4 regions of the Bacillus cereus group sp. BfR-BA-01430 genome follow, and region 1 is predicted to be linked to each of the others. Evidence: predicted binding sites of a transcription regulator. Region 1 holds the regulator's gene; each other region holds the start of a gene.

Region 1 (7,875 bases):
TTTTATATGTTCAAAATACCTGTATAATAGAGAGCAGAGAATATTGTGAGTAAAGTAGGTGAAACCTTTGAATAAATATGAAGTTACAACAACTTCGTCTGAAGAAACACAGCAATTATCAGAAAAGCTTGGAAAGCTTGTTACAGCGCAAGATGTATTCATTTTAGAAGGCGATCTTGGAGCGGGTAAAACTACATTTACAAAGGGACTTGCCAAAGGTCTTGGTGTGAAGCGAGTGGTAAATAGCCCAACTTTCAACATTATTAAAGAGTATAAAGGCAGATTGCCACTATATCATATGGATGTATACCGTTTAGCGGAAAGCGAAGAAGATTTAGGGTTTGATGAGTACTTTTTTGGTGAAGGGGTAACAGTTGTAGAGTGGGCTCACTTAATAGAGCCATATTTACCAAATGAAAAATTAAAGATTAGCTTATTTCATGCTGGAAATGATACAAGAAAGATTGTATTAGAACCAGAAGGAGACCGCTATATTAGATTATGTGAGGAGCTATTACAAAATGAAAGTACTAGCAATTGATACTTCAAATTACGTAATGGGTGTTTCTCTTATTGAGGGAGATACTGTTATCGGGGAAATCATTACAAATTTAACAAAGAATCATTCTATACGCCTTATGCCAGCTGTAGATCAACTTTTAAAGGAATGTAATGTCAAACCGAAAGAACTAAATAAAATTGTCGTAGCAGCTGGTCCAGGATCGTATACAGGTGTGCGTATAGGTGTAACAGTTGCCAAAACATTAGCATGGTCATTACAAATACCAATCGTTGGTGTATCTAGTTTAGAAGTGGTAGCTGCGAATGGAGCGAATTTCCAAGGGCTTATTTGTCCTTTATTTGATGGCCGACGCGGACAAATTTATACAGGATTGTATACATACGAGAAAGAACAGCTAACTGCTATAGAAGATGATCGTATTGTTCTAATTGTAGATTGGTTACAAATATTGAAAGAGAAAAAGCAGCCTGTACTATTTATTGGTAACGATGTGAAAATGCATCAGAAAACGATTGTAGAGCATCTAGGTGATCAAGCGATATTTGCTCCTTTTACAAAGAGTAATCCAAGACCGAGCGAACTTGCATTTTTAGGTTTACAAAAGGAAGAGCAAAATGTACATACATTTGTACCGAGCTATTTGCGTTTAGCTGAAGCGGAGACAAAATGGTTAGAAAGCCAAAAGAAATAGGAGATATTAAAATGGATGTTACATTTAGAAAGATGACAACTGATGATATTGCTCAAGTGGTAGCGATTGAAGAAGCGTCTTTCCCAACTCCTTGGACTGCTGATGCATTTCACCGTGAAGTAACAATGAATGAATATTCATATTATATTGTAGTTGAAAAAGATGGCTTAGTAGTTGGATACTGTGGATTGTGGATTATTATTGATGAATCACATATAACCAATATAGCAATTTTACCAGAATATCGTGGTCAAAAACTTGGGGATGCATTGCTTCAGGAGGTAATGAAACAAGCAAAGGAAATGGGAGCGAAAACAATGACGCTCGAAGTTCGTGTGTCAAATGAAGTAGCAAAACAGTTATACCGGAAATACGGATTCCAAAATGGTGGAATTCGAAAACGATACTATACAGACAATTATGAAGATGGTCTTGTAATGTGGGTGAATATATAATGGAAAAAAATACGATTATACTTGGTATTGAGACAAGCTGTGATGAAACAGCTGTAGCAGTTGTGAAAAATGGAACAGAAATAGTAGCGAATGTTGTTGCTTCGCAAATAGAAAGTCATAAGCGCTTTGGCGGCGTTGTACCTGAAATTGCGTCTCGCCATCACGTTGAACAAATTACAGTTGTATTAGAAGAGGCATTAAAAGAGGCAAATCTCTCTTTTGAAGATATTAATGCAATTGCAGTGACAGAAGGACCGGGATTAGTAGGGGCTCTATTAATAGGTGTAAATGCAGCTAAAGCTATCGCTTTTGCTCATAATATTCCTTTGGTTGGTGTCCATCATATTGCCGGCCATATTTATGCAAATCGCTTAGTGAAAGAGTTAGAATTTCCATTGTTATCACTTGTCGTTTCAGGAGGACATACGGAGCTTGTTTATATGAAAGAGCATGGTTCCTTTGAAGTCATTGGTGAAACAAGAGATGATGCAGCTGGGGAAGCTTATGACAAGGTTGCACGTACATTATCTATGCCATATCCAGGTGGTCCTCATATTGATCGCCTTGCTCATGAAGGACAACCAACGATCGACTTACCACGTGCGTGGTTAGAGCCAGATTCATATGATTTTAGCTTTAGTGGATTAAAATCAGCAGTTATTAACACTGTGCATAACGCAAAACAACGCGGAGAAGAAATTGCTCCAGAGGATTTAGCGGCAAGTTTCCAAGCAAGTGTAATAGATGTATTGGTAACGAAAGCTGTGCGTGCAGCTGAAGCATATCATGTAAAGCAAGTGCTTTTAGCAGGTGGTGTAGCAGCAAATAAAGGGCTTCGTACACGATTAGAGGAAGAATTTGCACAAAAAGAAAATATAGAGCTTATTATTCCTCCATTATCGTTATGTACTGATAATGCAGCAATGATTGCAGCGGCAGGTACCATTGCGTATAAGCAAGGGAAGCGTGCTACATTTGCATTAAATGCAAACCCGGGTTTAAATATAGAAGATTAGTTATACACAAAATTAACCACAAGTTGTGGATAAAACCCACATTATCTGTTGATAATGTGGGTTTTATTGTGAATATAAAATGTGAATAACTTTTCGGGTGTTTGTGGATAATGTGGAAAAGTTACTTTAACTTTTGTTTTATAAAGGTGGATATGTGTATAATGTTGTGGATAGAAAAGAATAGGTCAGATATCTGATGACACAAAGTTGCTTCAAGTGGGTAAAAAAAATAAGGTAGCTCAAGAATATGTAGCTACCTTAATGAAAGGTCCTCAACAATTAGACTGTTACGGACAGCTGTATTTTCATCTATCTGCCTTGTTTCTTTCTGTATCTTATTGTTTATAAATAGTGAGATAAATGGAGAGGTTACATATGTAGTTCTTCCCATTCTCCCATATTTTTTTCTAATTGTTCTTGAAGATTTTGTTTCGCTGCTGTAATTTCACTTGCACGTTCATAGTCTGTATATACTTCAGGCAGACAGAGCTGAGTTTCTAATTCTTCGATTTCTTCTTCGATTTTAGAAATGTTTTGCTCCAGTTCCTCAATTTTTCGCATCCGTTGTCGTTCTAACTTTTTACGTTCTTTTTCTTCCGTATAACTTAACTTTTCTTGTGCAAAGTTTTTGGGGACAGAAATTTCTACTTCTTTTTGTGCAAATTCTGCACGCTCAATCATTTCATTTTTCTTTTCAATATAGTAATCATAGTCGCCTAAATATTCTTTCGCACCGTCTGTTGATAACTCAACGACTGTAGTTGTGACACGGTTAATAAAATAGCGATCATGAGATACGAATAAAAGAGTTCCTGGATAATCAATTAAGGCATTCTCTAGAATTTCTTTACTATTTAAATCAAGATGGTTAGTTGGTTCATCGAGAATTAATAGGTTTGCCTTTTGCATCATTAATTTTGCTAGCGCTAATCGGGCTTTTTGCCCACCGCTAAGAGAAGAGACTGGCTTTAATACATCATCACCTGTAAATAAAAAATTACCAAGTAGTGTGCGAATTTCTTTTTCTGGTGCTAGTGGGTAATCATCCCATAGCTCATCTAACACACGTTTAGATGATGTTAAGTTTGCTTGTTCTTGATCATAATATCCAACAGATACGTTTGAACCGAAAGAAATCTCGCCATGTAATGTCTGTAACTTGTTCACAATAGATTTTAATAATGTAGATTTTCCAATTCCATTCGGCCCAACTAGTGCAACGCTATCCCCCCGAGTTAAACGCATATTTACATGTTCGATAATAGGATTTTCATCATAGCCAATTGAAACATCTTTTAATTGGAGGACATCATTCCCGCTTTGTTTTTCAATATCGAAATGGAACGATGCGGATTTGGAATCTCCGACGGGTCTAGTAAGTAATTCCATTCGCTCCAATTGTTTGCGTCGACTTTGTGCTCGCTTCGTTGTAGAGGCACGTGCAATGTTCTTTTGAACAAAATCTTCAAGTTTTGCGATTTCTTCTTGTTGTTTCTCATAGCGCTTCATTTCTTGCTCATATTGTGCAGCTTTTAACTCTAAATATTTACTATAGTTGCCAACATATCGTCTACTTTCTTTATTAGAAATTTCATATACTTGAGTAACAAGTTTATCTAAAAAGTAACGGTCATGAGAAACGATTAAGATCGCACCAGGATATCCTTGTAAGTATTGTTCCAACCACGTTAATGTATCAATATCTAAATGGTTGGTCGGTTCATCTAATATGAGTAAATCAGGGCGCGTTAATAATAATTTTCCAAGAGCTAATCTTGTTTTTTGCCCACCGCTTAATGTAGAAATAGTTGTTTGGTGTGTTTCAGATGGGAAGCCGAGACCGCTTAAAATCGAGCGAATATCAGCTTCATATTGATAACCACCTTGATTTTTATAATCTAACTGTAGTTGATCATACTCACGAAGTAATTTTTCGTAGACGACAGCATTTGAGAAGTTTTCTTCTAATCCCATCTCATGCTCTAACCTTCGCAGTCTTTTCTCCATCTCCTGTAAATGTGTGAAGACAGTTAGCATCTCATCCCAAATTGTTAAAGAAGTTTCTAATCCAGTATTTTGAGCTAGGTAGCCAATTGAAACATCTTTTGGCTTTATTATTTCACCGCTATCATGAGACAATTCTCCGGCGATTATTTTTAATAATGTAGATTTTCCAGCGCCGTTTCGGCCGACTAGTGCAATACGGTCTTTTGTTTGAACTTCCAATTTAATATGAGTTAGAATTGTTTCAGCACCGTATAATTTTGAAAGCCCATTCACTTGTAATAAAATCAATGTTTTCACCTCAAATAAATTCTTAACTTTGCCATGTTTATATTTCTCAATCATACTAAAAATAGTGTATAGTTTAAAATAAAGAGAGTTTTTCTTTCTTTCTTTATTATACAAGGAATGTTATAAGTGCTAAACTTTTGTATTTATTCCAAGTATACGAACAAAGATAGGAAGAGAGGAGAGGTTATATGGATCAGCAAAAGATTCCGCAGGCCACAGCCAAAAGATTGCCTCTATACTATCGATTTATCCAAAACTTATCTCTTTCTGGTAAGCAACGTGTTTCATCAGCAGAATTGAGTGAAGCGGTGAAGGTAGATTCCGCAACAATTCGAAGAGATTTCTCATATTTTGGAGCGTTAGGGAAAAAAGGGTATGGATATAATGTAAATTATTTATTATCATTTTTCCGTGAAACGCTTGATCAAGATGATATAACACGCGTGGCACTTATTGGAGTAGGGAATTTAGGGACCGCTTTCTTACATTATAATTTCACAAAAAATAATAATACGAAAATTGAAATGGCATTTGATGTCGATGAAGAGAAAGTTGGAAAAGAAATCGGAGGAATTCCTGTATATCATTTGGATGAATTGGAAGAGCGCCTAACAAGTGATATACAAGTGGCAATATTAACAGTACCTGCTAACGTTGCACAAGCTGTAGCAGATCGATTGGCTTATACAAGTGTACACGGTATTTTGAATTTTACACCGGCACGATTAAATGTATCAGAAAAAATAAGGATTCATCATATTGATTTAGCGGTAGAATTACAAACGCTTGTTTATTTTCTGAAAAACTATCCACAGTAAAACGCAGAGGGACTCCCTCTGCGTTTTACTGTTTTTTCTTTATGAATTTAACTAAAATCAGTCGAAGCGCTAGATTAAAGTCAATTGTTGCCATAGCAGCGAACAGTATTGTCCAAATGTTCCAAACAGTATCTGTTGCCTTCATAATAGCAAAGACTACAAAGACGCAGCCAAGAAGGAAATATAGTGCTGCCATGAACAAAGGTGAATTTCTCATGTTAAAAATCCTCCGATAAAGCCTTGCATTTTTTCAGCTTCTTTCATTAGCTCTTGTATTTGTTCGTTATTACTTATGAAAACTTGAACTACTGCGACTGCCGTATTCATTCCAACATGAGCCATAATCGGAACGATAATTCGACGCGTTTGCACATATAAAAAGGCAAACACAAGGCCCATAGCAGTGTATATTAATAAGTGTGTAAAATCAAAATGGATAGCAGCAAACACAAGCGAACTAATAATTGCTGCGATAAAGAAGTTGAACTTTTTATATAATGTACCAAATAGAATCTTTCTAAATACAATTTCTTCTAAAATAGGTCCTATTATTGAGATAACAATAAGGAACCATGGAGTCGTTCTTGCAATTTCCATTAAATGTGCGGTATTTTCAGAGCCAGGCTTAATACCTAGTACACGCATTTCGATGACACCTGCAATTCCTTGAGCAAAAAATGCCATAAAGAAGCCAATAAAAATCCAACCAATTGTCGCAGGGATATTCGTGCGTTTTGTATCCAAATGTCTATCGCGAATGTCTGTTCTAAGTAATAACAAGATAATACATAATGCGATAAAGAAGCTAATAATAGCCCAATGACCGGTTAGAAGTTGAAGTTTTTCTTCCCTGGTAAATCCTCTATTATCATATAGCCCAGTTTTTGCAAGAAGGGGCAAGCCAATGATTCCTGATAACTGCATAACAATGTATGTAACGACAATCCACCAATATTGCTTTTTCAAATGGGATAACCATCCTTTCTAATTTTATCTTATGAGATAAGGCCGGATTACATGTAATCAGCCAGCCGAATATATGTAAGTATTGCCTTTATGAAAAATTTTTGTTTAAAAATAAAATAGGAGACAGGAAAAAGGTGTTCGAATAGAGAAAACAACTTATGGTATCTTTCCTATTGTAACATACGATAGGTGGAAACGTTGATTCATATATAGAGTTCTATAAAAAATGATGCTTTGTAGAAAAGTTTATATCGTGATTTGAGAAAAAATTATGATTTTTTTACTTGCAAAAGAAATTGAGATTATTTATTATTATAAGTGTGTTAGCACTCGGAAGACTCGAGTGCTAATAAAGAATTTACATAGAAAAATGAGGAGGTTATTGTTCATGCTAAAGCCATTAGGTGATCGCGTTGTAATTGAACTTGTTCAAGCGGAAGAAAAAACAGCAAGTGGTATTGTATTACCAGACACTGCAAAAGAAAAACCACAAGAGGGTAAAGTTATTGCAGTAGGTACTGGGCGAGTGCTTGAAAATGGTGAGCGTGTTGCTTTAGAGGTAGCAGCAGGCGATCGTATCATCTTCTCAAAATATGCAGGTACTGAAGTGAAATATGAAGGTGCAGACTACTTGATTTTACGTGAAAGTGACATTTTAGCAGTTATCGGTTAATTATATATTTAAAAAATCCAAGGGGGTCAAATATTATGGCAAAAGATATTAAATTTAGTGAAGAAGCACGTCGTTCGATGCTTCGCGGTGTCGACACTCTTGCAAACGCAGTAAAAGTAACACTTGGACCAAAAGGTCGCAACGTTGTACTTGAGAAAAAATTTGGTTCACCACTTATTACAAATGACGGTGTAACAATCGCAAAAGAAATTGAATTAGAAGATGCTTTTGAAAACATGGGTGCAAAATTAGTAGCAGAAGTTGCTAGCAAAACAAATGATGTAGCTGGTGACGGAACAACAACTGCAACTGTATTAGCACAAGCTATGATTCGTGAAGGTTTGAAAAACGTAACAGCTGGTGCAAACCCAATGGGTCTCCGCAAAGGTATTGAAAAAGCTGTTGTTACAGCAGTAGAAGAATTAAAAACAATTTCTA
Region 2 (7,875 bases), on a different contig from region 1:
AATACATCGCTCCTAAAGCTGTTGCACTTTCACGCCAATATTGCTGATCATCTCCCCAAGTGGATACAATACGTGGCTTATCATGATTTTCAATATAAAGTGCATTCCATCCTTTATTTTCTAAGCCTTTTTGCCATTTGGTTAACACTTTCTTCAACTCTACAACATCAAGTTCTTTTTTCTTTTCAGCATCCCATAAACTTAGATGTTCAAATTGAAAGACCATATTGAATTTGCCGTTTTCTTCTCCAACCCAAAGATCTGCATCTTCAATTTTGACACCATTCGCTTCTCCAACAGTCATAATATCGTATTTTGCAAATGTATTCTCTTTTAGTTCTTCTAATAACGGCTGAATACCATTCACATTCATATGTTTATCAAAAGAAGATACATAAGATAGCCCTTTTGGATTTGGCATATCTTTTAGTCCTTCTTCCTTTTTAATATGGCTAATCGCATCAACACGGAATCCATCTATTCCCTTATCTAACCACCAGTTCACTGTATCATATAAAGCTTCGCGAACCTCTTTATTCTCCCAATTTAAATCCGGCTGTTTCCGTGAGAATATGTGTAAGTAATATTGGTCTGTCGTTTCATCATATTCCCAAGCAGAACCATTAAAAATACTTTCCCAGTTATTTGGCTCTTTTCCACCCTTACCATCACGCCAAATATACCAATCGCGCTTTGGATTATCTTTAGATGAACGCGATTCAATAAACCAAGGATGTTCATCACTTGTATGATTAATAACTAAATCAATAATTAATTTCATACCGCGCTTATGCACTTCTTCTAGTAATGCATCAAAGTCTACCATTGTACCGAACTCATCCATAATCTCGCGATAATCACTAATATCATAACCATTATCATCGTTTGGTGATTTATACATTGGACAAATCCAAATAACATCTATCCCTAAATCTTTTAAATAATCAAGCTTTGCGATAATACCTTGTAAATCTCCAATCCCATCACCATTTGAATCCATAAAGCTACGTGGATAAATTTGATAAGCGACAGCTTCTTTCCACCATATTTTATTCATAATAGCGCTCTCCTTCTATATCCCTCTTTTTTATGCAAACGTTTTCGTAACACTATCATAACAAAATATATCGAGTTTGCAACGTCAATTTTCATCTTTATTATTCAATATCCTCTTTTCTTTCAAAAAGAATACCTATTTATTTTGCATAACCTTTTTTCTTTGTTTAAATTATAAACTCATTTTTATCTATCTTTTTTCACTCACTAAGTTTTCCTAAAAAATAAGAAGCCATCCAATATATGTTCAAATTGTTCGAACACTTTGGATGACCACATCTTTCTCTTCTCTTATTACTACTGTATCAATGATCTGCTGTATTTTTGTCATATAATAATTTAAATTTAATATTTGGTACTGTATTTCCTACTTCGCTTTCTTCTAAAGCAATTGGAATTTGGATTTTAAATTGTTTTGTTTCATATCTCTGTAAATAAAGAGGTGTTGGTACTGAGGCCACTGAAAAAGTCCACCTAATAAGAAAAAGGGGACCACCACCTACTATATACAGGTAATGGTCTCCTTTGTGTTTTCTATATATTGATAAAATACACGTTATTTTTTCAAAGTAATCACTTTTTCAGTGCCTTCGTTGGTACTTGATAACTTTTTATCTTTTGTTTTGGAGCTGAATACAAAACAAGCTGGAATGCTTGTGCATGATTTCGATAATTTTTTAAAGTAACCACACAATTTTTCTGCAGTTTCTTCCCATTTTTCTCCACCTTGCATTCACTGTCTTCTTTTCTATATTCAATTGCCTCTAAACCAGTTTTCCCCGCATAGTACCATGTTTTATCAATGGTTTGAATTAATTTATTAAATGTGAACGGTAATATACAAATTATTACACCTATGCCTACACTTTTTATTTTATAAGGTAATACTTCCTGTAATTAATCCATAAATAGCAAAGAATGCTAGCGCACCAATTGCTACAGATGATGCTAATTCTAGACGAGTAAATATTTGTTTTTGATTTGTTCGTTTCTGAACATTGCGAAAAATGAAAATACCAGGTGCATATAAGGTCATTGTTAATAACAAGTATTCGAATCCTGCAGCATACACTAACCAAACTCCATAAATACTCGCAATCAATCCAATAATTATATTTTTTCTACGATCATTTTCTTCAGATTTCAAACTATATTTAAGTTGATAAAATGCTGAAAAAGCATAAGGAATTAAAATAGCTGAGGATGCAAGAGAGAAAATAAAATGATATGCTTGCTCTGAAATAACAAATGTTAATAAAAAAATTTGAATAAGTCCATTTGTTAACCATAACGAGTTCACAGGAGCTTTATTTTTATTCTCTTTTGCAAACCATTTCGGAAATACTCCATCTTTAGCAGCTAAGTATGGAATTTCAGATGCAAGTAATGTCCAACCTAACCAAGCGCCCAACACAGAAATAACTAAACCTAAATTAATAAGGATTGCTCCCCACTTTCCAACTATACTTTCAAATAAATATGCCATAGTTGGATTTTTCAAATTTGCTACGTCTGCTTGTTTCATGAGTCCCAAAGATAATAATGTAATTAAAATATAAATAATCAATGTACCAATTAATCCAATAACTGTGGCTTTTCCAACATCACTTCTATTTTTAGCACGGCTTGATAAGACAACAGCCCCTTCAACACCAAGAAATACCCAAACTGTTACAAGCATTGTACTTTTAACTTGGTCACCTATTTCTCCCCAAGAAAAAGAACCAGCTTGTCCCCAAAAGCCATCTAAGAAAATATCAAAATGAAAAGCGAAAATTCCTACCATAATAAATACAAAAACAGGAACTAATTTCGCAATTGTTGTTACTAAGTTCACCAGTGCCGCTGATTGTACTCCGCGTAAAATTAACATGTGAAATCCCCAAAGTAATACACTTGCTCCAATAATAGATGCGATATTTTGCCCTCCGTCAAAAATAGGAAAGAAATAACCTAATGAAGCAAATAATAATGTACCGTAAGCAACAACACCTAGCCAAGCTGACAACCAATAACCCCACGCGCTATTAAATCCCATAAAGTTACCAAATCCAGCTTTTGCATAACTAAAAATACCACCATCTAAATCTGGTCTTTTATCATTTAAATTTTGAAAGGATAAGCCAAGAGCAATCATTCCAACACCCGTTATAATCCATCCAATAATAATGGCCCCTGCACCCGCGCCTTTGGCCATATCACTCGCCAAATTAAACGCACCACCGCCAATCATAGAACCAACTACAAGGGCTATTAAAGTAAATAATCCTAATTTCTTTTTTTCATCCATTCCACTTACCTCTCTTAATTTGTAGTATTACAAATAGTGAATGAGTATATTAAAAGGAAGAAAACTTCTTCCTTTTAAGTTCAGGCTTGTCATTACCTTCTTTCCCCGGTTATTTATAACTAAATATCTTTTCTAACAATCGGCATACTCATGCAACGTGGCCCCCCACGACCGCGTGATAATTCCGAACTTAATACTTCAATTACTTCAATTCCATGTTCACGTAATAAAGCATTTGATACATAATTGCGATCATATGTTACAACTACTCCTGGAGCAATTGCTAATGTATTTGATCCATCATTCCATTGTTCACGAGCAGAAGCAATTACATCTCCTCCCCCACAAGGAATCAGTACCAATTCTTTTACACCTAAAACTTCTTTTAACACTTCCATTAAAGAAGTGCGATGTGTAATTTTAAGCGTCTCTTCATCTGGACCTTTTTCCAAAATGTAAATGTTCATCTTTCCTTTTGGCCCTTGGATAGCTGGATGAATAGTAAATTTATCATAGTCAACCATCGTAAAGACTGTATCTAGATGCATAAATGCTCGGCATTTTGGAATTTCTATTGCCAAAACTTTTTTAATTTTATTTTGGCGTTTAAATAAATTCTTAGCCAACTGTTCAATTGCTTTTGCTGATGTACGAGCGGATACACCAATCGCAACTGTTTCTTCATTCAAGATCAGTTCATCTCCGCCTTCAATTGGAAACTTATAATCATGATCTAACCAAACTGGTACATTATGATTTGCAAATCGTGGATGATATTTCATAATGAACTCCATAAACAATGATTCACGTCTACGTGCCGGTTCTCTCATTTTGTTAATTGTTACCCCTTCACCTATCGTAGCCGCCGGATCACGAGTAAAATATAAATTTGGCATTGGATCTAAATAAAACGGATAATGATCTTCCACTAATTCGTATAGATGTGTTTTTTTACTTGTATTAATATTAATTTCATTTTTTCGCACACCGCCCATAATTTTTTGAATCAATTCTTCATTTGAAAAGGAAAGTAAATATTCTTTTAATGTTTCATGTGCAACATTGATATCGGCTTTCCCTTCTTTTAAAATACGATTCACAAATTCTTCACGAAGTTTGTTATCAGTTAATGCCTCAGCTGCTAGCTTCTCTAAATAAAGAACTTCAACACCCCGATTACGTAAAGTTTGTGCAAAATAATCATGTTCTTTTTGAACAATTGGTAAGTAGGGAATATCGTCAAATAATAATTGTTTTAAGTAATCTGGTGTTAAATTTTCCAGTTCTTTCCCGGGTCGTTTTAATAAAACCGTTTGTAACTCCCCAATCTCTGAAGTAATATGAATCGGATGTTGCATTTGCTATGCCTCCCATTAAGTTCGTTTAATATTTTATCAGTACATCATAATTAAAAAGCGTTTCTAATTTTGTGAAAAGATTAACATTATATAATAAAATATTTCATAAACTATTTTTTTCAATCATATATAAGTGCATTTTTATAAGCAGTTTCATCACGTATCTCACAATATAGTTATTTATTTTGTGTATATAATAAATATTGGACTATTAAATACAAAAGAGCTTGTCTACTAGCATTGCGATTCTCCTCGCTATTTAATTTCTTTTCTCATATGTATGGCATGTGATTCATATGAAGGTGATTCCTTTCACCTGTATTATCCTGCAGTATATTCTAAATGTTTCGCAAAATCTTGCTACGTTCTAGTTCCGCCTCATAATAATTTAAAATGAGATGATACTTTGTATCTATCATTTCTAATGTACGAAATGTACTATCAATAATTAAAATGCGATCTCGTTCATGAATGATTTTCTCTTTTAAGAAATAGGTATGTAAAACGATCGGTTGCTGAAGAATTAAAGCATTTTCCTCATCCTTCTCTACTTTTATTTTCTTCACTGCTACAGCTTAAAATATAGCCTATTTACATCTTATTTCTATCAGTTATGACTACGCACTCCTTACTGTTCGTAAAAGCAGTGTCATACAAAGAGTAAATACAATTGCACCTAATAAAGCTGGTAAGACGAAAATACTTCCCCATTCTGGTCCCCACTCACCAAATAATTTTGTACCTACCCATGAACCAATTAATCCAGCAATAATATACCCTAAAATGCCTGCTGGGAAATCTTTTCCTGTCATCCCCCCTGCTAATGCTCCAATTAGAGCGCCTACAATACATGTAATAATTAACCCCATATTTTTACTCCTCCTTTGTTCATCCATTATGTATAGGGGGGGCATTTCCACCCTTGGTGAAGGAAGGAAATGAATTTTTTATTTCCCCCGCTATTTGAGGGCAGTAAGACTCCCACCTCAAGATTCAGAGAGAAGCAAGGAAGAGAGGTGGGAGTAACAGCCCGATTGGTGAGGGCTCATAATCAGTGGGGATGAAGAACCCCACACTGATTAAAGTTTCACTTTATTTTTGACCCCTTTGTTTGCTCCCATTTACCTTTTCCCTCTTTTGTGGAAATAGGAAATTGGCATTTCTATGTTATGTTTATTTCCTTATCTATGTAACTACTCAGCTATACATTACATTTAGAAGTTTAATAAGTCGTATACTTACTGCCATGAAGATAACAATGGACCTATATCTCGCTGTATCTCTTTGTTTTCAAACTTTGCGCGGGGCAGAAAAGGGCACTGACCGCTCCTATGCATCGCCAGTCCCACTCTACCATGTAAAAAAAAGTTCTTGTCTTCCTTTTTTACAGAGTAACTGAGTAGTTACTTATCTATTTAGCAGATGTTGCCATCTATAAAAGAGAATTATAGTTTTGTGGCTGTCTATCACTTACAAGTGGTGTTTCAGCTGTTACTAGAAGTAAAATTTTCCCTTGATCTAGTTTTTCTTCATATAAGGTAGCTTCCTCCTTCGACAGACCCATTTCTTCCATTTGATTTCGGAGTTCGTCCCCTTTTTTGGAGAAAAAGTTGATAATACTTGTGCCTAACCCTTGTTCTTTTACTCCAATCGTATTTGTGTTTGCATCATCTGCAACCCTTTCTGTTCGATGTTTTTCATGTGTTAAGACATACATGTCATCTTGGTGAATCCCTTGTAATTCTAACTCCTCTACTTTCATAAATACTTCCTGTTCATTTTGACATTCATGGACCACTGGTTTTCTTTTATTCTTATGCATAATATCCTTCCTCCTTCAGATTTTTATTTAACTGTTATATACATGTAATACACCTATATGAGAAATTTAAACCTGAATTTTCAAAAAAAGTCGATACAAAAGGATTATTAATGTTTTTGAATATCAAAGCGATTTTACGAGAACTTTGCTTTGATATAAGTGTTACGGATAATAATTTATTTGGTAGGCAAGGTTATATGTCTTATAGAAAACTTCTATTTAGAAAAAGCAAAAAAGATGTATTGGTAATATATACATAAATAGAATGTGTTTGACGATGCTTAGACATATGTTTCATTCTTTTTCGTCGTTGTTTCCCTTTCTCTTCTCTTGCCAATTCTCGCTCTTCGGTTAAACGATATAAAATGAGACGGGAGTGTAGAATTCTTTTTTGACTAAGATATACATAATGGAGTCCCATTGTTTCATATGATACATTGTGTTATTCAGCTAGAAAGTATGTAGGATAGGAAAACTATCGCAAAATAAAAAGGAAGAACATAAAATCATTCTTCCTTTTATAACATAAATCGTTCTATTGTTTGTTTTAACTCCGTTGCCTGTTTTTCTAATTCTTCTAACAATTGATCAATTGCTATCATATTTTTAGATTGTTGCATGGTTACTCTTGCAACTTCTTGTGAGCCTGCCGATGTTTCTTCTGCAATTGCTGCTACTGCTTTCGTTTGCGTACCTGTTACATGAATATGTTCAACTTGCTCCTTCATATAACCACTAATCTTTTTCGTTGCATCCGCTACTTCCATAATACTTTTTGACATCTCTTTTAAAATCAATTCAGTTGCTTCTCCGCGCTTCGCTTCTTCGTTAGCAGACTTAACTTGCTCTGTCATTTGCGTTGCTACTTGTTGTACTTCGCTCTTCATATCGCAAAGTAACTGGGATATATTTCGCGCTGAACTATCGCTCTCATCAGCTAGCTTCCGAACCTCTTCTGCTACAACAGCAAATCCTCTTCCGTGTTCTCCAGCGCGAGCAGCCTCAATTGATGCATTTAGCGCCAATAAATTTGTTTGACTCGCTATTTCACTTACCACAGAGACAATATGTTCAACTTGTTTCATTCGTTCTTCTAATTTTTGCACATTGTGCATCGATTGTTCATTCTCTTTTGCAAGTGTCTGAATTCCTTTAATAAGCGATGTGAATACTTGCGTACTTTGACCTAATGCTTGTACCATTTCAGAAGATAATTGATCAGATTGCTTTGCCTTTTCTTCCACCTCACTAGCAATGGATGTTGTTTTATCGACAGTGGAAACAATCGTCTGAATAGATGCTGCTGACTGTTCAGCTCCTGAGGAAATTTCAGCTAATGTTTCTGATAC
Region 3 (7,875 bases), on a different contig from region 1:
GACATGGGCAACGCGCTGGGGTGCGGATACCATTATGGATTTATCAACGGGGAAAAATATTCATACGACGCGCGAATGGATTATTCGTAATGCCCCTGTACCAGTTGGGACAGTACCGATTTACCAAGCGTTAGAAAAGGTAAATGGGATTGCTGAAAACTTAACTTGGGAAGTATATCGCGATACATTAATTGAACAAGCGGAACAAGGTGTGGATTATTTTACAATTCACGCGGGCGTATTATTGCGCTACATCCCGCTCACAGCAAAACGTATGACGGGAATTGTTTCACGCGGCGGTTCGATTATGGCGCAGTGGTGTCTATATCATCATAAAGAAAACTTCTTGTATACTCATTTTGAAGAAATTTGTGAGATTATGAAACAGTATGATGTTTCCTTCTCTTTAGGAGACGGGTTACGCCCAGGATCTATTGCAGATGCAAACGATGAATCTCAGTTTGCAGAGCTTGAAACGTTAGGTGAGTTAACAAAAATTGCTTGGAAGCATGATGTACAAGTCATGATTGAGGGACCAGGGCACGTACCGATGCATTTAATTAAAGAAAATATGGAGAAAGAAATAGATATTTGTCAAGGTGCGCCTTTTTATACGCTCGGGCCTTTAACGACAGATATTGCACCAGGTTATGACCATATTACTTCTGCAATTGGTGCAGCGATGATTGGTTGGTTTGGGACTGCGATGCTTTGTTATGTAACACCGAAAGAGCATTTAGGATTGCCAAATAAAGATGATGTCCGAGAAGGTGTGATTACTTACAAAATTGCAGCGCATGCAGCTGACCTTGCAAAAGGACATAAAACAGCGCAACAAAGAGATGATGCGTTATCAAAAGCGCGTTTTGAATTCCGTTGGCGCGATCAATTCAATTTATCGTTAGACCCTGAAAGAGCAATGGAATTTCATGATGAAACATTGCCAGCAGAAGGAGCGAAAACAGCTCATTTCTGTTCGATGTGTGGCCCGAAATTTTGTAGTATGAAAATTTCACATGATATTCGGGAATATGCAAAAGAAAATGATTTAGAAACGACAGAAGCAATTGAAAAAGGAATGAAAGAAAAGGCGAAAGAATTTAAAGAGGCTGGTAGTCACTTATATCAATAATGACTTTTGAGAGTTGTTTGTCGCAACATTCTCATGTATGCAAATAGAAATATGTACGATTTTGAACACCTTTTCCTTAATTGATCACATGTACCTAGCTTTATAATAGAGAAGCCCCCCTTGCTAAGACGGTAGCAAAGGGGGGTATTTTGTTTTACTTCTCCTTTAAAAATGTACGATCCTTTAGGAAGAGGTTCCAGAAGAAGATAAAGCCTGGAAGTAAGATTGCGATACCAATCGCATAAAGGATAAGCAAAGCATAGAATGTTTCTTTCGTTGTAAAGCTTGTGAACACGGTGATATCTGGATAAATAATATATGGTAAATGAGCAACGCCATAGGCATAACTTGCGAAAGCATATTGAGCAACGACTGCTAACACAGCAATGCGAGGCCAACCGAGAGAACCGTGCTTTTTATTTGACCACCATAGAGAGGAATAACCGATAACAAATAAAATAATAGATATCGTGAACCATGGGAATTGTTTAATTAATCCTTGCATAAGCCAATGTGTTTCTGGATCCATGACCACAAGAGCAATGATAGCCGTAACAAGAGTAGCTGGTCCAAGTATGATGGCATTCCGTCTATAAAGACGGTATGTATCTTCTGAGCGGCGTTCTCTAGCAAAATCAGCTAGGAAAAGTGAAGATAAAAATAGCTCAGAAGTTAATCCAAATAGCATATAACAATAAATAACAGGGCTTGATAAAAGTTTACTATATAAGAGAACTTCTTTGCCTCCGCTCGTTGAAATATAGGCACCTTCTGTTACTGGTAAAACAGTGATCAGTAAGGCGGGAATAAGTAGCCCCGTAATACCGGAAATAAAGCGTAAAGTATGTTCATACTTCGGAACAGAATAGGCAAATACCATAAATGTACTACGAATAGAGACGAGAACTAAAATGAGTGTAACAGGTACAAACATGACGGTAGCGAGTGTAAAAGCTGCTTTAGGAAAAAAACCAAGAAAGGCAACGACAACAAATACGAGAAACGTATTCGTCACTTCCCAAGTTGGTGATAAATAACGATTCGCAAGCTTAGCAGCAAGCGTTGGATGTTTTGCATACACCATGCCCCAAAATCCCGCTCCGAAATCAATGGAACCTAAAATGCTGTATACGAAAATAAGAGCCCATAAGATGATGATGGCAATACTAGCTTCATGCATGCGAGTCTCCTCCTTGCGGGTGTAAATCATTTTTTAATGGATGTCTTTTAAAGAATGTTCGAAGTACAACAACAGTTAAAAGGCCGAGTCCAATGTATAAAATAATAAATAAGATGAATAACGGTCCAACGAAATCGGCGCGTGTAGCCGCGTCAACGGTCCGCTGCATACCGTAAATGGTCCAAGGTTGTCGGCCGCTACAGCTAAAGATCCATCCAAATTCAATGCCAAGCATCATAATGGGTCCGCATGCAACAGTAGCCCATAGTAACCATCTTGGTAACTGTGCTCCTTTCTTTCGGTAAATAAAGTACCAGTAAAGAAGTGCAATGACCGCAACGGCAAAAGTAAATACAGCTGAGCCTACCATTAAGTTGAAAAAGGTGTGCGTATAAAATGGTGGCCATGTTTCCTGTGGGAATTCATTTAACCCTTTTACAACCGTGTTAGGATCTAGGCCAACTAATAAGCTCAGCATATTTGGAATTTCTAACGCATATTGCAACTTATTGGTTGCGGAATCTACAAATCCACCAATCGCAAGGGGCGCATGTGATGTCGTTTCAAATAAAGCTTCTGCCGCTGCTAATTTTTCTGGTGAATGGTTATGTAAGGCAATCGCAGATTCGTGCCCAGAAACCCACATAATAGCTCCTGTTATACACGTGACGACAAGTCCTAAAAATAATCCTTTTTTATGATAGGCAATTTCTCGCTTGCTCGTATTTCTTTTTAATAATTTAAAAGCCCCAATCGCCGCAATAACAGCTGCCCCTGTTGCGTAAGCTGTAATGACAACATGAAAGGAACTTGTGAAAAAGCTTGGGTTAAAGAAAGCTTTCCAAGGGTTTACATTGTAGACAGAACCATCTGGATTCATAGAAAATCCCGCTGGTGTATTCATCCATGTATTTGCCGATGTAATTAATACAGCGGAAGCAGTCGCGCCAAGCATGACAAAAAAGAGCGAAACAAGTCTCATCATTGGAGGTAATTTATCCGCTGCGTATACGTAAATAGACATAAATAATGCCTCTAAAAAGAAGGCGAAAATTTCAATCTGAAAGGGAACAGAAATTACTTGGCCGACAATTTTCGCGAATCCAGGCCAAAGAAGTGAAATTTGTACACCTACAATTGTTCCAGTTGGGATCGCCACGCCAAGAAGAATAGCGAAAGCTTTTGTCCAACGCTTTGCCATGATGGCATAATCTGAATCTTTTTTTAAGTGGTATAATACTTCGCTGATGAAAATCATTAAAGAAAGTCCGATTCCAAGTGTTGCAAAAATGATATGGAATGCTAATGATGATCCAAAGAAAGCCCGTGATAATGTAACAGTATCCATAATTCTACTCCTCTACATTTTTGCCATTATTTTCTGATTGGATTGGTAAATTTATTCAAAAAATCTTAGAATATATCTGTGTTTTAAAAAATGAATATGATAGTATTATGTTGAAAAATTCAGAAAAGTAAAAAGTACATGAGAACATTTCGTTTGTATTTTAGAACAAAATCTTTTATAATTCTTTTTGCGAACATGAGTTCTGTTTTTAGGGTCAACTGAAGCGAATAGAAGAAAGAAGTTCATATGAAACGGAGGGGATGTTTTATGTATCCTGAGGTCATTAATAAAATGGCATTTTCAAAAAAACATAAAGACTTGTTGCTAAAATTATATAATAAAGAGATTACCCGGAAGGAATATGACCATCTTGTCCAATTATTATATAGACCTACAAAAAAAGGGTAAGGAAGAGCCTGTCTAAAAGTATAACTTTTGGACGGGCTTTTTTTATAAGTGTTTCGTCGGTTCATGAATACCTCTGGTTGAATTGCAAAAATATGATATAAAGATTCTTCATTTATGTATGTTCTCATACAATTACGGTTAATCTGATTGAGGAGGTGAGAGAATGTGAACAAACGCCTGTACATTTGGACTGGAATGATTGTGTTATTTTTGTTAGGGGGATTGGTTTTTTTGACTGCATTTCAAGGAAACCGGACTGAGCACTTTATTTTAAGGCATATGTTTAACGAAAATGGTTCACTTGCAACACATCGAATATCCGATCCAAAAGAGGGGAAGAATGAGGCCGCTGGTCGCGAAGCATTGTCAGAATCAGCGGGTCTTTGGTTACAATATGCTCTTGATCAAGATGACCAATCGTTGTTTGACGAGCAATTAAAGGTACTTCAAAATTATTTTATACAGAAAGACTATATTGTTTTATGGAAAATTTCTGAAGTGGGGAAGAAGCAATCCGCAACAAATGCACTTATTGATGATTTACGCATTATTGAACAGTTATATCGTGCGTATGATATGTATAAAGAAAAACGCTATAAACGTCTTGCTGATCAATTGAGTGATGCCGTACTTCGTTTCAATAAAAGAGGAAAGCAGTATGTTGATTATTATGATGCAGACAATCGCATACAAAATAATTTTTTAACGACATCTTATATAAATCCACATGCTTTTTATTATATGAAGAAAAATGGGAAAATTTCAGCGAAGCATTATGAAGAAATCATTCAATTTTTAGCAGATTACCCGCGACAGAATTGGGCATTTCCAAAGGAATATAAAGAAGATGGTACATTTCGATATGACAAGATCGTAAACTTAATTGATCAATCTTATGTAGCATATCACCGTAGTTTGGGAGGACTTACATCAGAGGCTTACTTTGCGTTTATTAAGAAGAAGTTCCAGCAAGATGGAAAGTTATACGGTCGTTATCATTTAGAAACAGGAGAGCCAGCAGTTGACTATGAATCACCAGCTGTATATGGATTAACAATTTTATATGTATTAAAAACAGGGGACATAGAGTTTGCGAAAACATTATATGCGCGGATGAATGAATTTCGAAATGATAGTGTATTCAGCAGATTTTATGGTGGATATGTAACTGGAAAAGATAACAATACTCATATTTTTGATAATATATTACCATTATTGGCTGAGACGGAATTGAATAAGAAGAAGTAAAAGACAATGGCATCTGAAAAGGTGGCATTGTCTTTCTTGTTGTAATAAGGAATTTTGTAAAACAACAGCTAAAAAAGCAGAGGCCTGTTGCCTCTGCTTTTTGTTATATATTATGCAAATTTATTTTTTATCCAGTTCTTTCCTTCAACAAGACGAGCTGTCATTACGGCACAAGCGTTGTCTGCTGTTACGTTTAACATTGTTGCTGGTGGATCGATGATTGTACTAATTGCTGCAATAATCGGAAGAGCTTCTGGTGGAAAGCCATATAGAGAAACAATTAACATTTCACCAATCATACCGCCACCAGGAATTGCGCCCATTACGGTTCCTACTAATAGGGAAACAACAAGTGCAATCGCTAATGTCTTTGGACTTGAGAAGTCCATATTGAAAATCCCAAATAAGAATGAGATTTTTAACACACCGCCTAAAACAGAGCCATCTTTATGAAGTGTAGATCCAAGAAGGACAACTGTTTCACGAACATCAGAAGAAATACCCATTTTTTTCGTGGCTTCTAAGTTTGCTGGAATACTCGCGGCACTACTACAAGTTGCAAGTGATGTCACTGTAGGAGAGACCATGTTCTTCCAAAAAATTTGTACACCTTGTTTGCGGCCTGCAAGGTAGGCATAAAATGTAAATGCAATAAAGAAGTACACGAGAGAAGATGGATAATATACCATTGCAGCTCGGAAGTACGTTCCGAGAAGCTGTGGTCCAAATTCACCAACTAACGCGGCGAAGTAAGCACCGAGTCCAATTGGAGCGTAATACATAATGAAAGATACAACTTTCATTGAGATTTCAGCACCAGCTTGTAAGAATGTTGCAAATGGTTTTCCTTTTTCACCAACTGCTGAAGTTGCAATCCCCATTAAAATAGAGAAGAAAATAAGAGCTAACATATTTTCGCGAGATAGCAACTTAGAAAAGTCTGATACTGTAAGAATACCAACGATTTGATCAGCAACACTAACACCTTTTTCAACTTTATCAGGCTGTGTTAGTTCTAATACAACACCTTGTGCCGGCGGGAAGATTTTCACAACAATGATCATAAAAATTGCAGCGATAATACTTGTAAATAAGAAGGTCCCAGCCATGCTAGACATAATTTTTCCAAAGCGTTTTAAGCCATCCATATTGGCAATTGAGGATGCGATACTAAAGAACACGAGAGGTACGACAATCGTAAACATTAAGTTTAAGAAAATGTCACCAAGCGGCTTTAAAGCAACCGCATCAGCGCCCATGAAATACCCAATGAAACCACCAATTAGGATGGAAGATAATAAAATAATGGGAAAGCGATAAGCTTTCATATTCATACCCTCCTATCAAATAAAAAAAATCATACTGAACCATTATAGCGAGTTGTAGCTCTCTTTACTAGGAAAATACAGATAGATAGAATAGCGTGAAAACAGGGAAATTTTTGTTTTTATGCTTGGTATAACGTATGAAATCTAGACATATATATTGGTAACTTAGTAGCTACTTAGGTTTATCATAAGAAAGGGGGAGTATGATGCATATTTTACTTTGCTGTGCAGCTGGAATGTCCACTAGTTTACTCGTTACAAAAATGGAGAAAGTAGCGCAAGAAAAAGGAATCAAAGTAAAGATTTCAGCCGTATCAGGAGCGGAAGTACGAAGTTATATAGATGAGGTAGATGTGCTGTTACTTGGTCCGCAAGTGCGTTATTTACTGCCAAAAATGAAGAAAATGTGTAATGAAAGAGGAATACCTGTTGATGTCATTCACTCTGTACATTACGGACTTTGTAATGGAGAAGCTGTTTTAGAAGCAGCGCTGTCAATGAAAGCATGAGGAGAGTGGGGTAAATGATCCAGCTTTTAGAGAAGTACGTTATGCCAGTGGCGGGGAGAATTGCAGAGCAGCGTCATTTACAAGCTGTTCGTGACGGGATTATTTTAACAATGCCCTTTTTAATTATTGGTTCCTTTTTTCTTATTGTTAGTGCTTTGCCAATTCCAGGATACAGTGAGTTCATGGCAAGTTTATTCGGAGAAAATTGGCAAAAGGCATTAGGGTATCCAGTTGGAGCAACATTTAATATAATGTCTTTAATAGCAAGTTTTGGAATCGCTTACAGATTAGGTGAGCAGTATAAAGTAGATGCATTGGCGGCAGGGACGTTATCACTTGTTTCTTTTTTACTCGCAACGCCGTATCAGGTGATACATATTATACCTAATACACAAGAGAGTGTATTAGTGGAGGGTGTAATTCCTACGGCGCTAATGGGGAGTCAAGGATTATTTGTAGCGATGATTATCGCGCTTATTTCTGCGGAAATGTATCGCTTTATGGTACAGAAGAAGATGATTATTAAAATGCCAGAAACAGTTCCGCCAGCTGTTATACGCTCATTTGCGGCGCTTGTTCCAGGTTTTATTGTTGTAACAGTGATTTGGATCATTCGTTTAATTTTAGAACAAACAAGTTTCCAAAGCATTCATAGTATAGTAGGAGAGATTTTGCAAGCACCGCTGAGTGCACTGGGAGCAAGTCTATTTGGAGCAGTAGTA
Region 4 (7,875 bases), on a different contig from region 1:
TTTTACAGTCATCGTGGATATAAAACGAAAAAAGAGTTTTAAAACACTGACTTTACATTCTAAACTTATGCTCTCTTCTACCCTTATAATCAATATTGTTGCAACACTTTTAATTTTTATATTTGAATTTCATAATTCTATCTCCATGAAAGGATTCACACCATTTGAAGAAGCATTAGCTGCCTACTTTCAAGCCGTTTCAACACGTACTGCTGGTTTTAATACAGTTGATATTGCACAGCTCTCCAAACCCTCTCTTTTGCTTATGATGCTACTTATGTTTATCGGGGCTGGTAGTGCATCTACAGGAGGTGGTATTAAATTAACAACCTTTTTAATTATGGTATTCGGTGTATTTAAGTTTCTTCAAGAACAAGATGATATTGTTATTTTTAAAAAGTCGATAAAAGATACCCTTATCGTTAAATCTTTAACCATTACTGTCATATCCATTTCATTTATTTTCTTTTCCATACTTATTTTAAGCATTACTGAACAAGCTCCTCTTTTCATGAGTGCATTCGAAGTTTTTTCGGCATTTGGAACCGTTGGATTAAGTATGGGACTTACACCGCAGTTAACTCTCATTGGAAAATGTATTATTATATTTATGATGTTCTTTGGAAAGATGGGGCCACTAACGCTAGCCTTTTCCTTTGCACGTAAAAAGCGAAAAAAAATAAAATATCCAAACGAAGATATTTTAACAGGTTGACAACCAATTCCATCACTCATATAATATAACTACAATAACATATCTCCAAAGGGGAGTAGCGTCCAAGAAATAATTCTTGGAAACAAAGTCGTCATTACGTAGAACTTAGTTCTTCCGGCTTTGTTGGCATTTTCATTACATATGTCTAGCAAGACCTTTGCCTATCAACGGCAGAGGTCTTTTTTGCATTCTTTTCTAGATTCTTCTACCGCTGATAGGTAGGAGTATGGGGAAACTAAACAGTGGGGATTTTCGTCACTCGTTTAGGATTTATACAAATGAGAGGAGAATGTGTATGGATGTATCATTACTTTTGGAGTACGGTTGGGTATTACTTATTTTAATTGCATTAGAAGGAATTTTAGCAGCAGATAATGCACTTGTTCTTGCTATTATGGTAAAACATTTACCCGAAGAAAAACGAAAAAAAGCATTGTTTTATGGGTTAGCTGGTGCTTTCGTATTTCGCTTTGGATCACTGTTTATCATTTCTTTCTTAGTCGATGTATGGCAAGTGCAGGCGCTAGGTGCGATTTATTTAATGTTTATTGCAGGTAACCATTTGTTCAAAACTTATATGAGAAAGAATACAAATGAAGAAACGAAGCAGAAAGAAGCAGACACAAAGAAAAAACAAGAAAACTTTTGGTGGACGGTATTTAAAGTCGAAGTTGCTGATATAGCATTTGCAGTTGATTCTATTTTAGCTGCTGTTGCATTGGCAATGACTTTACCAAAAACAGGATTAGGTACTATTGGTAGCCTCGATACAGGTCAATTCCTTGTTATTTTTGCAGGCGGTATAATCGGTTTAATCATTATGCGATTTGCTGCATCTGCTTTCGTACACTTATTAAAACGGAAACCAGGACTAGAAACAGCTGCCTTCTTGATTGTAGGTTGGGTTGGGGTAAAACTTGCTGTTTACACATTAGCTCATCCAGCTTTAGGGGTTATCCCTCATTCATTCCCTGAATCTGCTCCATGGAAAATTGGATTCTGGATTGTACTAGTTGGAATTGCAGCTGGTGGTTGGTTCTTCTCAAAAGATACAAAAACAAATACTATGCAAAAGAATTTTGATGAAAAAGCGTTGTAATTACAGCGCTTTTTTCTTTTATTACATAAACTCACTCATCCTTCCTACTTTTTCAAATAAGTTGAAACTGTAATCAATGACAATTGTCTCTATCCTCAACTGATTATGAGCCCTCACTATTCATCTGAATGTTCGCAAATAGCAAATAAATGACATCTTAATCCCTCTACTTTTTGTTTTCATATGTGTCCCTTTTGTGAAACGTTTCACAATTTTATTGAAAATGAAATCGAATCCATGTACTTTAGTCATATAAAGAGTATTTACACAAAGGAGCGCAATTATTATGCTAGAACACGGATTGACTTACGTTGTAAAACTTGCTCAGAAAAAAAAAGAAATGCTAGACAAAAATTTAATGCAATATTTCATTCGTGCTGCACTTGCTGGCATTTATATCGGCTTTATTATTGTACTATGTTTTAAATTAGGTAATTTCTTCAATATAGAAAATTCTCCAGCAACTTATTTAGCTGCTTCTATGTTTTTCGGTATTGCACTCGTATTAATCATATACGGTGGGGCTGAATTATTTACAGGAAATACAATGTATTTTACAGTCTCTACTTTAAGAAACAAAACAACTATTTCCGATACATTCCGTAACTGGATTACTTGTTATGTAGGCAATTTAGCAGGAGCATTATTTTTTGCATTATTATTTTATGCAACTGGAATTTTTGAAACAATCGATCATGAACATTTGATGAATAAAGTTGTGGAAATCAAAATGGGAACACCTACAATCCAACTTTTCTTTAAAGCTATTTTATGTAATTGGCTTGTCTGTTTAGCTTGCTTTCTTCCGTCTCAAGTGAAAGGTGATACAGCGAAAATTCTTGTGATGATGTTCCTTGTTTTTACTTTTTTCTTGTCCGGTTATGAGCATAGCATTGCAAACTTATCATTATTTGCCCTATCTTTACTATCGCCACACCCTGATACAATTAGTTTTGCTGGTGCTATTCACAATTTAATTCCCGTCACAATCGGGAACATTATTGGCGGATCCGTCTTTGTAGGGATGGTATATCATTATTTAACAAAAGAAACAACAAATGCTGGTGAAGTCGCTCCTCAAGAGGAAATCATTCCTTTGCAAGCTCATATGAAACATGAATGAAAGGAACTACCCAAAAAGCTCCTTTCATTGACTAAATCCCGTGGAGAAAAAGTATTTTCTCTATGGGATTTATTATTTTTTTAATTTCCTTCCTCAAACAATCTGTTTTTTTCGCCAGTTTAAGGAAGTTGTAGGCTATAGTAATTTTGTAAACCATTGGGTAATATCGTCATCTAATTTTATTTTCTTGCACTAATAGTAAAATACCTCATGCTGTTATGGGTTTTGATACAGAAACTAAGTTAAAACGTTGATTGTATTGCATGGGAGCATGTGTTTGAATAGAAGCTTCTCCATAGGCACCTTGTAATAGAATTTTTTTATCTTGTGCAAGCAATATCATGCCATTAAACGTATTTTCAACCTGTTTTTCACCTTATTCCAATCCATCCTAATCAATTTTCTCCTCAGAAATTTAGTGTGAGCGCAAACAATTGAGATACATGATCGATTTGTGAAATTTTTTATAAATTGACTTGTTCTCATTTAACGTATGGCATCACTTACTAGCATTCTTCAAATAATTCGTTACAAATTTACGCTTATACAATCCATTCTACCGTAAAAAAATATGCCACTAACTGAAATATTATTTGCAGAAAAGAAATATTGAAAAGAGGGATAAAGTGAAACTTTAATCCGTGGGGGTCTTCTTCATCCCCCACGGATTATGAGCCCTCACCAATCGGGCTGTTACGTGCAGCCCTACTATCTTCCTTGCTTTTCTCTGCATCTTGAGGTGGGAGTCTTACTGCCCTAATATAGCGGGATAAAAATTGATTTTGAAGTTATTTTACGTTTTCTTTTAAAACTTATCTCATTTGTCCCCATTGTTTTATAGAGTTCAATTTTTCTTAGCTTAATAGCGATGTGCCCCCCTATTCCCAAAATTGCATAGCGACATAACAGATTGTTCCAAGTGCAATAAAAGGGCCAAACGGCAAGGGATCTCTTATATTCATTCGCTTAAATAGGAAACAAATCCCTAAAAAGAAAAGACTGGAGCAAGAAGCAATACAAAGCGTAATTAAAATCCCTTTTATTCCTAGCACAAATCCAAGTAGAGATAACAATTTCACATCGCCACCTCCGAGACCGTTTGGGTGTATCTTTCGGAGCACATACAATATACAAAATATAATGCCTCCACCAAGCACACTATCAAACCAAAAAATAAACGGGCTTACCATATATTCGAGGAGAAAAATACAACTAAAACTAAGTAATATGGCATTGGGGATCATCATATAAAAAAGATCCGTAAGTGTAATCATAACGAGTAAAGAAAAAAGTGTCCAAATGACAATTAATTCTTGTCCCACTCCCACCATACATACTGAAATAAGAAATAAACTTCCCGTTATCAATTCCACTATCGGATAAGTATAAGATATTTTCCTTTTACAATGTGTACAACGACCTTTTTGCATATAGAATGACAAAATAGGAATCAGTTCTTTAGGCCGTAATCTATGCTGGCAATGAGGGCAATATGAGCGCGGAGTAATAATAGATTCTCCCCTTGGTACACGAAGAGCCACAACAATGTAAAAGGATCCGAGCACGATTCCTGTTACAAATACATATATATATAAGAGCACTACTTCCTCCCCCTTTCTCCCCAAAATATACCAAAGAGAGCACAATCTTGCTAATGACCGTTTTTTTAATTTCACTAAAAAAAGCAGGCTATTTATCGCCTGCTTTTCTTCATTTTATACTACAAAATAGTATGCTTTTAATGGTCCGTGTACACCAACAACAAGATTCATTTCAATATCAGCTGAGTTACTTGGACCTGTAATAAAGTTAATACAAGATGCTACCGCTTCTCCCTTTTCAACACGTGCATTCATATCACGAACTGCTTGTGTAATACGAGGTACAATTGTTTCACGCGGAATAATCGAAAAGTATATAGTTGGTAAGAAGTGTAAAGAACGACCTTGTCCTTTACGACTTTGAACAACGATCGTACCAGATTCCGCTAATGTATAATCACTGAATGCAATTCCAATGTTTGCTTTTTCAGCGAAACGAATATTTTCGTCCTTTCCCTCCGGATCCCAAATATTCACATCAACATTTTGGCTTGGAAGCTCTTCTTTAAACAAAGATGTTAAACCGTACTTTTCAAAACGTTCATCATCAGATACTAAAATAGGTCCTCCACCATTTTCAGCAATCATTTTTTGAATCGCTTCTTTTAACTCATCTTTTGTTGTTTCAATTACAGTTGTATGAATGTTTTCACATTGTTTTTTAAATACTTCTAATAATTCTTCCTCTGAATAATCTTTTAATGTTTCAAGATTTACATTGTTTTTCCATGCCGGGCGCTGCACTCCTTCTGTCTTACGTGCACGTCCAAGTTCTTTTGCAATGTTATCTAAAAAAGAATCACGATTTTGAATTGTTCCTGCCATCACTTGTCCCCGCCTTTCTTATGATCTTTATACCAATCGCGGAACCTTTCTTTACTTGGAGCTGGGAACTCACGGATTTCCGTCCAATTTTTTAGTGGTCCTACTCCTTTTGTAACACGGTTACCGGATGTAAATGGGCTTAATGCAGCTGGTGCCATTTTTGATCCCATTTTGTATAAAGCGGCTGAAGAAGCACCCATACTAAACATCTTCATTGCTAATTTTTCTGCAAGTGGTGCACGTCCTTCTTTCTCAACAATAACTTGACGATGTTTCAATAGTAAATCATGTAATGGAATTTTTACTGGACATGCTTCTGTACAAGCTCCGCACAGACTAGATGCATATGGAAGTTCTTTATAATCGTCATATCCACCTAAAAGTGGAGATAAAACAGCTCCAATTGGGCCTGGGTAAATAGAACCGTAAGAATGTCCACCAACGTGACGATATACAGGGCACACATTAATACATGCTGCACAACGAATACATTGCAGTACTTGGCGGAATTCAGATCCTAAAATTTCAGAACGTCCATTATCTACAATCACTAAGTGGAATTCTTCAGGTCCATCTATTTCTTCTTCTTGAATTGGACCAGCTACTGTTACATAACTTGTTAGTTTTTGTCCTACTGCACTACGGCATAGTAAACCAACTAAAACATCAAGCTCTTCCATAGTTGGAACCATACGCTCCATACCCATTACCGCAATTTGTGTTTTCGGAATAGACATAACAAGGTCTGCGTTCCCCTCATTTGTTACTAAGCAAAGAGACCCTGTATTTGCAACCGCAAAGTTACAACCTGTTACCCCAATTTCAGCATCCATAAATTTTTTACGAAGATGCTTACGAACAAATTTTGTCATTTCATATGGATCATCAGAGTTTTCATATCCTAATTTTTCTTTAAAGACATCACGAATTTGTGTTTTATTTTTATGAAGTGCTGGTGCAACAATGTGAGATGGCGGATCATTGTCCACTTGTAAAATATATTCTCCTAAGTCACTCTCAACAACTTCGCAACCGATTTCTTCAAGTGCGTGGTTCATGCTAATTTCTTCGGTTACCATTGATTTTGATTTCACAACTTTTTTCGCATTTTTCTTTTTCGCTATTTCTTGAATATAGTTAGCTGCTTCTTCTTTTGTTTTCGCAAAGAAAACATTTCCGCCTCGTTTTGATACATTTTCACTCAGTTGCATTAAATAATAATCAAGATTTTCTAAAGTGTGTTGGCGAATTTGTTCACCAAGTTCACGCCACTCTTCCCAATTTCCTAATTCATCTGCTGCTTTTAGACGATTCGTATGTAAACGCGTCTGTGCAGAAGTTACTGCACCGCGCATAAATGAATCTTGAATTCCGTCACCAACGCGATCATTAAATTTTTTCTCACTGATTTTCATAGACATAGCTTATGTTCCCCCTTTATGAGCGACTATTCAGTACCTCAGCAATATGCATGACTCTTACTTTTTTCCCTAAACGCTCGATACGTCCGCCAATGTTTAACAAGCACCCACAATCTGCACCAATTAAGTAATCTGCGCCTGTTTCCATCACGCTATCTACTTTCTCATCTACCATTTGCTCAGAAATTGGTGTCATCTTAACTGAGAACGTTCCCCCAAAACCACAACAATTTTGCACGTTTGGTAGTTCTTTTACAGTTAATCCTTTTACATTAGATAGTAGAATTCCTGGTGCTTCTTTTACTCCAAGCATACGTGTCATATGACAAGATTTATGAACAGTTGCTGTTCCTTTTAAACTAGCTCCAACATCTGTAACTTTTAACACATCTACAATAAATTGTGTTAATTCATATGTTTTGTCTGCTACTTTTTGTGCACGCGCTGCCCACTTTGGATCGTCTTTAAAAACGTGTGGATACTCGTGAAACATTGTCGCACAAGATCCAGAAGGTGTAACAATATATTCTGCATCTTCGAAAGTTTCAATCATGTGCTTCATCGCTTCTTTTGCTGCTTCTACGTGCCCGCTATTATAAGCTGGTTGCCCACAACAAACTTGCGCTTCTGGGAATTCAATTTCACAACCTAAACGCTCCAACACTTCAACTGTTGCTTTACCGACATTTGTTTCAAACATATCGACTAAGCAAGTAACAAATAAAGTAACTTTCATAATTTTAATTCCCCCTCATTACAATCTAGCTCACAATCATATGGTCATCAGATGACTGAAAAAGAAGAAGTAGGCTCAACCAACGCCCAAATCTCCCTTTCTAAAAAAACGCTCAGTTAATCTTTCTCTATTTGATGAAACAGTAACTGTTTGAAAGACCAAATCACGAATTTATATCTTTTTACCTGTGACAATATGCTCTACATTCGTTAAATGATTTAGCATTGCTTGTTGTGCAGAGTCTATATCCTGCCCCAATACTGCCTCATAAATCGCTTGATGCTCTTCTAAAAGTCGTTCTGCTGTCGTTTGTTCACCATATAAAATAATGCGCCTTGACTCACCAATCGTTTCA

What was found. The regulator Rex, encoded in region 1, represses fermentation and respiration genes when NADH is low (regulators of the CRP and FNR family bind a similar motif). The targets are predictions, from matches to a motif close to TTGTGAAATATTTCACAA.
Region 2: a site for Rex is predicted at 4,774-4,791, ahead of arcA (arginine deiminase). Genes of this name have one in related genera too.
Region 3: a site for Rex is predicted at 3,768-3,785, ahead of MR058_RS15665 (cytochrome ubiquinol oxidase subunit I). Genes of this name have one in related genera too.
Region 4: a site for Rex is predicted at 2,009-2,026, ahead of MR058_RS02440 (formate/nitrite transporter family protein). Genes of this name have one in related genera too.

What each region holds. Positions count from the first base shown of each region.
Region 1 covers NZ_JAKUEW010000026.1:7,575-15,449, reverse strand. The annotation lists gene tsaE (tRNA (adenosine(37)-N6)-threonylcarbamoyltransferase complex ATPase subunit type 1 TsaE) at 68-541, shown strand; gene tsaB (tRNA (adenosine(37)-N6)-threonylcarbamoyltransferase complex dimerization subunit type 1 TsaB) at 522-1,214, shown strand; gene rimI (ribosomal protein S18-alanine N-acetyltransferase) at 1,226-1,669, shown strand; gene tsaD (tRNA (adenosine(37)-N6)-threonylcarbamoyltransferase complex transferase subunit TsaD) at 1,669-2,685, shown strand; gene MR058_RS22005 (ABC-F family ATP-binding cassette domain-containing protein) at 3,055-4,980, opposite strand; gene MR058_RS22000 (redox-sensing transcriptional repressor Rex) at 5,169-5,798, shown strand; gene MR058_RS21995 (YdiK family protein) at 5,824-6,015, opposite strand; gene MR058_RS21990 (CPBP family intramembrane glutamic endopeptidase) at 6,012-6,764, opposite strand; gene groES (co-chaperone GroES) at 7,153-7,437, shown strand; gene groL (chaperonin GroEL) at 7,473-7,875, shown strand, end outside.
Region 2 covers NZ_JAKUEW010000006.1:84,405-92,279, reverse strand. The annotation lists gene MR058_RS12815 (glycoside hydrolase family 13 protein) at 1-1,057, opposite strand, end outside; gene MR058_RS12810 (hypothetical protein) at 1,362-1,517, opposite strand; gene MR058_RS23680 (hypothetical protein) at 1,613-1,789, opposite strand; gene arcD (arginine-ornithine antiporter) at 1,931-3,346, opposite strand; gene arcA (arginine deiminase) at 3,466-4,704, opposite strand; partial or broken gene MR058_RS12790 (ParM/StbA family protein) at 4,980-5,240, opposite strand; gene MR058_RS12785 (GlsB/YeaQ/YmgE family stress response membrane protein) at 5,322-5,573, opposite strand; gene MR058_RS12780 (YflT domain-containing protein) at 6,137-6,526, opposite strand; partial or broken gene MR058_RS23675 (acyl dehydratase) at 6,637-6,775, shown strand; gene MR058_RS12775 (methyl-accepting chemotaxis protein) at 7,045-7,875, opposite strand, start outside.
Region 3 covers NZ_JAKUEW010000009.1:104,041-111,915, forward strand. The annotation lists gene thiC (phosphomethylpyrimidine synthase ThiC) at 1-1,132, shown strand, start outside; gene MR058_RS15660 (cytochrome d ubiquinol oxidase subunit II) at 1,287-2,312, opposite strand; gene MR058_RS15665 (cytochrome ubiquinol oxidase subunit I) at 2,305-3,660, opposite strand; gene MR058_RS15670 (transcriptional regulator) at 4,234-5,316, shown strand; gene MR058_RS15675 (dicarboxylate/amino acid:cation symporter) at 5,427-6,644, opposite strand; gene MR058_RS15680 (PTS sugar transporter subunit IIB) at 6,851-7,153, shown strand; gene celB (PTS cellobiose transporter subunit IIC) at 7,168-7,875, shown strand, end outside.
Region 4 covers NZ_JAKUEW010000001.1:471,384-479,258, reverse strand. The annotation lists gene MR058_RS02450 (TrkH family potassium uptake protein) at 1-715, shown strand, start outside; yybP-ykoY riboswitch at 754-928, shown strand; gene MR058_RS02445 (TerC family protein) at 1,011-1,814, shown strand; gene MR058_RS02440 (formate/nitrite transporter family protein) at 2,101-2,937, shown strand; gene MR058_RS02435 (serine hydrolase) at 3,146-3,280, opposite strand; gene MR058_RS02430 (prepilin peptidase) at 3,816-4,538, opposite strand; gene MR058_RS02425 (LutC/YkgG family protein) at 4,653-5,363, opposite strand; gene MR058_RS02420 (LutB/LldF family L-lactate oxidation iron-sulfur protein) at 5,363-6,784, opposite strand; gene MR058_RS02415 ((Fe-S)-binding protein) at 6,801-7,520, opposite strand; partial or broken gene MR058_RS02410 (FadR/GntR family transcriptional regulator) at 7,684-7,875, opposite strand, start outside.